One region of the Priestia sp. SB1 genome, then DNA from elsewhere that is predicted to be linked to it. Evidence: riboswitches for the same ligand, from Rfam matches in the RefSeq annotation. Region 1 holds a riboswitch; each other region holds the start of a gene.
The links. Region 1 has a riboswitch for thiamine pyrophosphate ahead of WKH56_RS31620 (thiamine phosphate synthase). Riboswitches for the same ligand answer to the same signal wherever they lie in the genome.

Region 1 (2,203 bases):
GAATGGATAAAGCTTGGACTAGGAGTTGGCGTGTGCGGCGGTTTTACAACGTATTCAACCTTTGCAGGAGACGTCATTTCTCTCACTCAGCACCATTTATTTTGGGGAGCCATTTATGTCATTGTCTCTTTAGTAGGTGGAATCCTTCTTGCTTTAGCAGGCTATCTATGCGGTGAAGCGGCAGGGAAAAATTTAGTGAAAGTACATGAGGTGAAGTAAATGAGCATAGTGAGCTTGGCACTTGGCGGGGCAGCTGGAGGAATATGCCGTTATCTTTTGGGTTTAAAAGTTACAAAAACAGTTTCAAACCCTCCTTTTCCAGTCTCAATGCTGTTTGTAAACTTGCTCGGTGCGTTTGGGCTTGGTCTTTTTTACGGTAGTTATTATGGAAAGGTTCCGAGTCATGCTTATGATGATTCAATATTTTTAATGATTGGCATTGGGTTTTTTGGTGCCTTTACCACTTTTTCAACGTTTAGTGTGGAAACCGTACAGTTAATTCGGGAAAAATCTTATCGGAAAATGTTGGCGTACGTGGGGATTTCAGCATTTGGAACAGTTGGTTTATTTACAGTCGGTTTACTGGCAGGAACGTTTTTATTATAAGTAAAGAGAACGTTTCTAGTAGGGAAAAACAAAAAGACGGAGAAGTAGAGAATGGATAGAAAAGCAGAAGTTTGGAAATACATTTTGTTGATTGTAGCTGTTGCAGGTCAGATCATTGGTTTTTTATTTTTATTTATAAATGTTGTGGCGGCATTTATTTTTTACGGTTTTTATATTCTAACTTTTATTATGTTACTCCTGCTGTTTATATGGGATCGGAAAAAGGAAAAAGACAAAGAAGAATTTGACGACTATACCGATTACTAACTATATAAAAAGCAGAATGATTCGGTGCGCCGGGCCTCTTAGTAAAGAAGCTTAAAAGATACATCTATAAAAGGAAGAGAGCCGTAAGAGCATAAAGAGATATTGTATTTACATCTAGTTGTGTTATAATTTTAAGTGCAAAAACAAAATCAATAAATAGCAATCACTAGGGGAGCTTTTTGAAGCTGAGACGGATGTATTTCGGACCCTTTGAACCTGATCTGGTTTGGACCAGCGTAGGGAAGTGGCGATCATGTTTACATAACGATGCATGCTAACCACTCTACGTTGTAGAGTGGTTTTTTGTATGTAATAAAGCCCTCTGCACAAGATGAAGTGATTGAAATTTCTCTTTATTCTGAATGGAAAGGTTTCGATCATGTGGATATTCCTAAATTTCATGTCATTACAACAGATAAGCAGCCAATCGAAGAGCTTCAAAAAATTTTAACGGCTATCGCGCCTTTTGCGGGCGCCATTCATATTAGAGAAAAAAAGAAAACGGCAAAGCAGATTCAATGTTTACTAGAAAGCCTACCATTTTGTCGCTCTAAAATTATTGTGAATGACCGAGTTGATGTAGCGCATGCTTTAAAAGCAAAAGGTGTACAGCTTGCCTATCATAGTTTAGACGTTTCGTTTGTTATAGACGCATTTCCTTCTCTTATTGTTGGAAAGTCAGTTCACTCTGTGGAAGAGGCTTTAGAAGCTGAAAAAGATGGTGCTCACTACATTTTATACGGACATATTTATTCAACACATTCAAAAAAAGAATTAAAAAGTCGAGGGATAGCGGCACTAAAAGAAGTAGTAGACGCTGTGCAGATACCGGTTATTGCCATTGGAGGAATTACACCTGTAAATGCCAAAGAGGTACTTCAAACAGGAGCACACGGTATAGCCGTGATGTCTGGTGTCATGCTTGCGCAAGATCCCCTGAAAGCGATTAAACAATATTCTCATATATGGACATCTGGAGGTGGAGAAAATGAAGCAGCATTATGATGTACTGTTAATCGGAGGAGGTATAATCAGCTCTTCTATCGCTTATCATTTGTCAAAACAAGGAGCGTCAGTAGCTATTCTTGAACGCAATCAAGTTGGTTGTGAAGCTTCAAGTGCAGCCGCTGGTATTTTAGGTGCTCAAGCTGAAATTGATGAAGAAGGTCCTCTTTTAGACCTTGCTATTAAGAGCAGAAGCATGTTTCCTGAACTGGTGAAGGAACTAAAAGAAAAAACGGCTATCGACGTAGAGCTCATTCAAAAAGGCTTATTAAAAGTCGCTGTAACAGAAGAAGATGCACACGTATTAAAGAAAAAAGCCGCTCAG
Region 2 (2,203 bases), on a different contig from region 1:
ATGATACGCTTATGCATATCGCTACGCCATATTTACCCTTTGGCGGAGTTGGAGAAAGCGGTACGGGTCAATATCATGGAAAAGACAGCTTTCAGACATTTTCTCATTTTAAAAGCATGCTGGCTCAAACAACGAAGTTTGATTTGTCATTCCGCTATCCTTCAGAGAAACAAAACTTGAAAATGATTAAAAAATTATTGAAATAAAAAGCCTCCTGATAGGAGGCTTTTTCGTTATTTTGAAAGTGAAAGCTGAGAAAGCGGCCATTTTTCTTGTGTATACGCCATTTCCCAAAATAAATACTCCAGCTCACAGCTTTTGATAAAGTGATCTTTCATACGATTACGTTCTTCTTCAGTCGCTTGTTCGGCGAGTTCATCAAGCTTGCTACAAAACCATTGTGTTGTGCCATTCATTTCTTCATTATTATAAAACTGAATCCATTCATAAAAAGGATGAGAAGGAGATGGATTTACTTGTTCCGTAATGCGCTGGCCAATTTCAACGTACGTCCACGGACATGGAAGAAGCACGGCAATGATTTCCGCTAAGCTGCCTGTATGCGCAACGCTTGTCATATGGTTAATGTAGTGGCTGGCCGTTGGTGAAAGAGCCTCAGTGTGGAGGTCTTCATAGCGTACGCCTGCTACGTCACAAAAATTATTATGAGGGTGTACTTCACTATGTAATACCGTAGAAATGCCGGCATTAAAGGCTTCCATTTCGGTACGCGTGCGGCATTTTGTTAAAGCAGCGCCGTAAATGCGGACAAATGCTGTTAAGTATTCGTAGTCTTGAGAAACGTAGTGAATAAGCGCTTCTTTTGGCACGTCTCCTTCAGCAATTCCTTTAATAAAAGGGTGGTTAAAAATGGCTTCGTAAATATAGTTTGCTTCTTGTCTTAATTGAGATGAAAATGACATCAAAATCCTCCTTTAATATGAGAAAGTCACAAACAAGCACATAAAGGAAATAAAAAACACTCCGTTTATAAACGGAGTGGCAAAGGACAGTACAAAACTGAACATTGCCACTTTCCTACGCTGGTATGAGCCAGATCAGGTTCAAAGGGATCAAGAAAACTTGTCTCAGCCAGTCGGCACCCCTAGTGGACTTCCTATTAGTCTATGTTTAACTTACCATATATTCTGAAAAATAGAAAGCGTTATGGAAAATTGTTCCCTAACGGTTTTTATCTCTTAAAGAGGTAGCTTTTTGAAGCTATTTTTAATCATTTTTGTTTAAAAATGCATATTTTTAGGGAAGAAGAGGTATTAATGAAGGGAAGAGCCGTTTTCGTCTCCGAAACATTCCCATATAAATAGAAGAAAGGAGAGAACAAAATGGCAAAATTTCGTTTGTATGCTGTATTAAATACAGTAGGCTTGGCTATTACACTTCTTGTGAATTATTTAGCAAATGCGATTCCAATAGGAGGCAAAACAACGGCAGAGGCTTCTGCGCAAGTTCCTACGTTGTTTACACCAGCCGGTTATGCCTTTGCTATCTGGGGCGTTATTTATTTGTTATTAACCATTTGGGTTATACGCCAATTTTTTGCAAGAGAAGATCAAAAAGAAATATATGCACGTATAGGCATTTGGTTTTTTCTAAACTGTTTGTTAAATAGTGCGTGGATCTTTATTTTCCAAAACGATTACTATAAGTTATCCCTTTTAGTTATGCTCTTTATTTTAGGCACATTAATGATTGTATATTCCATTATTCAGCATTCTCGGATGACGACATGGTTTATGCGTCTGCCGATTTCGCTTTATCTTGGATGGATTTCTGTTGCGACTATTGTTAATGTATTTGTCGTATTTCAAGCAAATGGAATACAGCACTTGCTTGGCCTAAATGAATTAGCATGGACGATTATTATGCTGCTGGTAGGGGCTGCGCTGGGCATTATGTTTACATTAAAAAACCGAGACGCTGTTTATCCGCTTGTTTTTATTTGGGCTTATATTGCCATTGCGGTGAAACAAAGTGGAAATCAGCCAATTGTCATTACTGTTATCATCTCGATTGTTTTATTAGCAATTGTTATTATTGTGGGACTGATTAAACGCTATAGACGTTTTTAAAAAGAAGCTCTAGCTTTTGTAAGCTAGAGCTTTTTATGATGCTCTTTTGATTGTAAAAAAGCAGCTGTAAAAGCAATTAAGCTAATTAAAATACCAAAAGGAACAACAATTGG
Region 3 (2,203 bases), on a different contig from region 1:
CAGTGAAGAATCCACCGTGAATCGGTCCATCACCAAGCGTGAAGTTTTTAAAACCTGGTGCTTCATTGTTAAAGATACCAAAAATCATCATAATACCAATAACTAAAAAGATAATAACCGTTACTACTTTAATTAACGAAAACCAAAATTCAGATTCACCAAATCCTTTTACAGAAAGGTAGTTAAGCCCAAACATAATTAATAAAAACAGGGCACTCCATAAAATAGAAGAAGAGTTCGGGAACCAAAATTTCATAATAAGGGCTCCAGCGGATAATTCAGCTGCAATCGTAATAGCCCAGTTATACCAGTAGTTCCAGCCGAGAGCGAAACCAAAGGATGGATCTACAAAACGAGACGCATACGTACTAAATGAACCAGCTTCAGGCATATAAGCTGCGAGCTCTGCTAGGCTGGTCATCAAAAAGTAAACCATTACGCCAATAATAGCGTAAGCTAAAAGCGCTCCCCCAGGTCCTGCTGTGTGAATTGCTCCACCACTTGCTAGGAATAAGCCGGTTCCGATGGCTCCTCCTAATGAAATCATCGTTAAGTGGCGAGATTTCAACCCACGTTTTAATTCTTGCTGCTCTTGCATAGATAAATACTCCTTTCGAATGTACGGAAAGAGACGGGATAACATAAAAAAAGCCCGCAGTATATGTGCGCGCTTTTAAATCTGAAAACCGCGTCAACCTTCCGTGAAGATAGCTCTTCACATCACTCGCATGATGTGACAGTTCTGTTCCTGTTCGGAGACAGCCCCAGCTTAAATCAACCGAGAAGTGATTTAAACTTCGGCAATTTTTCCTTTCAAGCAACATCCTCAATGTTCTCTGCATTTCCGTTACTTTACTATTAAAAACTGCGACCTCTACCTCATCGATTAGGATGAGGGTTTTTTATATTCAATTGACATAAAAGAAGTATAACAAATACTAAAACGATTGTCATTATAAAAAATAGATTCAGAAAATAGAAACATCTTTGAAATCTCTCGAATCTATTTTGTTACGTATGGTATAATAAACATTGTCTTTATACTACATAAATATCCAAACGTACCACAGGGGGAGCCGCCGTGCTGAGAGTGAACGAAATGTTCAGACCCTTCGAACCTGTTAGTTAACGCTAGCGTAGGAATGTGGGAATAGTAGCATATATTTGCTTACTCCTGTGTAAACCGTTTGATATGAATGATTCAAAAACAGGAGTGAGAAACGTGAATAAAGCATTACCTTTACAGGCTAAAATTGAAATAGCTATTTTTGCAGCATTGGCTTTTTTGATTGATCTTTTACCTTCTATAAAAATTGCAATAGGTGTAAGCATTTCGTTCTCTATGGTTCCTATCTTTATTATGTGTTTTCGATGGGGAGTTAAAGGAGGAGCTTTATCTGGATTTCTATGGGGAATATTACAACTAGCTTTAGGAAATGCGTATATTTTAACCCCGTTGCAAGCTTTTATAGAGTATATTATCGCTGTTACCTTTATTGGATTTGGCGGGATTTTCTCTAGTTCTATTAAAGGATATTTAGCTAATAATCAAAGATCAAAAGCTTTCTTTTTTATTATCTTATCTTTAATTATAGGAAGTTTTGCTCGTTATTTTTGCCATTTTATTGCCGGTTTAATATTTTGGGGATTTGCTGCACCAAAAGGAATGCCTGTTCTATGGTATTCTTTCTCGATAAATGGGATTTCGATGATTGGGTCGTTGCTATCATGTCTAATTATCCTTTCATTGTTAATTCCATCGGCATCAAGAATGATTGTAACTAAATCACACTCATCATAAGAAAAAAGACTAAATCTGCCAAGATTTAGTCTTTTTTCTTATTTGTCACCTTTGTTTACACAAAAGTGTGTCAGGTTTGATAACATAGTTAGTGAAATATTCAAAAAACTGTTTTATGATAGTCAACATATTCAAACGAGATAAAGGATTGATCGTATGCTACAGAAATGGATCACGAGCATAGGTTTAGATATTGGAACAAGCACAACAAAACTGATTGTAAGCAAACTGTTAATAGCAAATCAACAAAATCAGTTTACGCTGCCAGGCTGTCAAATTATTGATCGTCGCGTAACGTATGCAAGTTCCATCTATACAACACCTATGGTAAACGAGGTTGAAATCGATGTTCGAAGGTTAACGCTATTACTAGAAAAAGAGTACAAAAAAGCAGGGATCTCC
Region 4 (2,203 bases), on a different contig from region 1:
CCTTATGACTCTATCTTCACTTGGCGTATCAGGTATTAGACTAGACGATGGCTTTAGCGTAGAAGAAACGATTTTACTTGCGGATGAGTTTTATATTGCCCTTAATGCAAGTACAGTGTCAAAACTAGAAATAGAAGCGCTATTATCTGCAGGTCTTCATCATCATCAGCTGCTTGCTTGGCATAATTTTTATCCGCGGCCTGAAACAGGGCTTGAAGAAACGTTTTTTCAACAGCAGACAGATTTATTTAATGAACTTCGTATTCCAGTTTGTGCTTATATTCCTGGAGAAGGCGAAAAGAGAGGACCTATTTATCAAGGACTTCCTACTAGAGAAAAAGACCGTAATAAATGTCCTTTTACCTCTGCAGTAGATTTATACGGATGCGGAGTAACGGAGGTTTATATTGGAGATCCATACGCCAGTTCAAATTTATTAAAACGTTTAGTTCAATATCAAGAAAACCGCATTATTCCGCTACGCATTCGTTCACCTCATATACAGGGAACGTACAGCGTGCGTCCGGATGTATCAAGAGACGTTCTGCGATTGGTTGATACACGATCTGTAAAACCAGTGCTGCCATTTCATACAGTAGAACGCAGAATCGGAGCAATTACAATGGACAATGATGGCTACGGACGTTATAGAGGAGAGGTTCAAATAGCTAAAAGGAATTTGTCTGCAAATGCTAATGTGAATGTGATTGGGTATGTAATAGAAGAAGATCACGAGCTGCTTTCATTAGTGAGACCGGGGCAAAAGCTTGAGCTTATTACTGTCTGAAGGAAAAAACGGTGTATTTTTAAAGAAGCCAATAGCTAACTAGTAATGTCACAAAAACAAAGAGCACACACTGCATGAAAAAGGTGTGTGCTTTTTCTTTTACTACTAAAAAGGAAACTATTTTCATTACCATATCATGAACCTTTCTATTGAATAAAACGCTTTACTATGATAAAACTATTACAGGTAAACATATGATAATAGATTAATTTCATAGAGATACAACACCACTAGGGGTGCTTTCGAAGCTGAGAGAGACGATAAGTCTTAACCCTTATAACCTGAACTAGGTAATACTAGCGTAGGAAAGAGGTATTGTAATGGATGTTTTGTATGGGATTTCCTTACGAACTCGTTATAATAATTTTGTGTACATAAACAAAAACACTTCTTTCCTGCGAAAGAAGTGTTTTTTTATGCGTAAAGGAAGGTGTCATACATGAAAGAAACAATTGATTTGCTTGTCAAACAGGTAGAGGAGCGCAAAGGAGAGTTAATCCAGTTATTAACAACGCTTGTTTCGTATAAAACGCCAGCGCCTCCTGCACGAAATTCTCATGAAGCGCAGCTGTACGTAGCGGATTTTCTTAAAAACTGCGGTTTTTCCATTGATATGTGGGACTTATATTCTAACGACCCTATCGTAGTGGGAACGTTAAAAGGACAAAAATCGGCTGACTATCAAAGCTTGATTATTAACGGCCATATGGATGTTGCTGAGGTACAAGAAAATGAAAATTGGGAAACCAATCCGTTTGAAGCTGTTGTGAAAGACAATATGATAATTGGACGCGGAGTTGCTGATATGAAAGGCGGTTTGGCGGGAGCATTATTTGCAGTTCAGCTTTTAACAGAAACAGGAATCGAGCTGCCAGGAGACTTGATTTTTGAATCCGTTGTAGGAGAAGAAGTAGGAGAGGCAGGTACGCTGCAATGCTGTCAGAAAGGGTATACAGCTGATTTTGCGCTTGTAGTCGATACAAGTGATTTACATATTCAAGGTCAAGGCGGAGTGATCACGGGATGGATTACGATAAAAAGCAGTAAAACCTATCATGACGGTACACGCCGAAGTATGATTCATGCTGGAGGAGGGCTGTTAGCCGCAAGCGCTATTGAAAAGATGGCAAAAGTGATCGGAGGGCTACAAGAATTGGAGCGTCACTGGGCTGTTACAAAGAGCTATCCAGGATTTTTGCCAGGGACAAATACGATTAATCCAGCAGTAATCGAAGGCGGAAGACATGCTGCTTTTATTGCAGATGAATGCAGGCTGTGGATCACCGTTCACTATTATCCTAATGAATCGTACGACCAAGTATCAAAAGAAGTGGAAGAATATATTATAGCTATTGCAAAAGCAGATCCATGGTTAAAAGATAATCTGCCAACCTTTGAATGGGGAGGCACATCAAT

Region 2: linked by a shared signal. The riboswitch ahead of tenA (thiaminase II) and the one ahead of WKH56_RS31620 (thiamine phosphate synthase) in region 1 are both predicted to bind thiamine pyrophosphate.
Region 3: linked by a shared signal. The riboswitch ahead of thiT (energy-coupled thiamine transporter ThiT) and the one ahead of WKH56_RS31620 (thiamine phosphate synthase) in region 1 are both predicted to bind thiamine pyrophosphate.
Region 4: linked by a shared signal. The riboswitch ahead of WKH56_RS13790 (acetylornithine deacetylase) and the one ahead of WKH56_RS31620 (thiamine phosphate synthase) in region 1 are both predicted to bind thiamine pyrophosphate.

The regions. Positions count from the first base shown of each region.
Region 1 is NZ_JBBJSS010000012.1:72,969-75,171, forward strand. It holds gene WKH56_RS31605 (fluoride efflux transporter FluC) at 1-219, shown strand, start outside; gene crcB (fluoride efflux transporter CrcB) at 220-606, shown strand; gene WKH56_RS31615 (hypothetical protein) at 658-873, shown strand; TPP riboswitch at 1,032-1,133, shown strand; gene WKH56_RS31620 (thiamine phosphate synthase) at 1,255-1,878, shown strand; gene thiO (glycine oxidase ThiO) at 1,862-2,203, shown strand, end outside.
Region 2 is NZ_JBBJSS010000004.1:548,767-550,969, reverse strand. It holds gene WKH56_RS17970 (aldehyde dehydrogenase) at 1-206, shown strand, start outside; gene tenA (thiaminase II) at 234-923, opposite strand; TPP riboswitch at 1,019-1,117, opposite strand; gene WKH56_RS17960 (TspO/MBR family protein) at 1,344-2,090, shown strand.
Region 3 is NZ_JBBJSS010000004.1:129,686-131,888, forward strand. It holds gene WKH56_RS15800 (amino acid permease) at 1-598, opposite strand, end outside; lysine riboswitch at 701-885, opposite strand; TPP riboswitch at 1,060-1,160, shown strand; gene thiT (energy-coupled thiamine transporter ThiT) at 1,193-1,801, shown strand; gene WKH56_RS15810 (ethanolamine ammonia-lyase reactivating factor EutA) at 1,958-2,203, shown strand, end outside.
Region 4 is NZ_JBBJSS010000003.1:641,045-643,247, reverse strand. It holds gene WKH56_RS13795 (MupG family TIM beta-alpha barrel fold protein) at 1-787, shown strand, start outside; TPP riboswitch at 1,010-1,112, shown strand; gene WKH56_RS13790 (acetylornithine deacetylase) at 1,227-2,203, shown strand, end outside.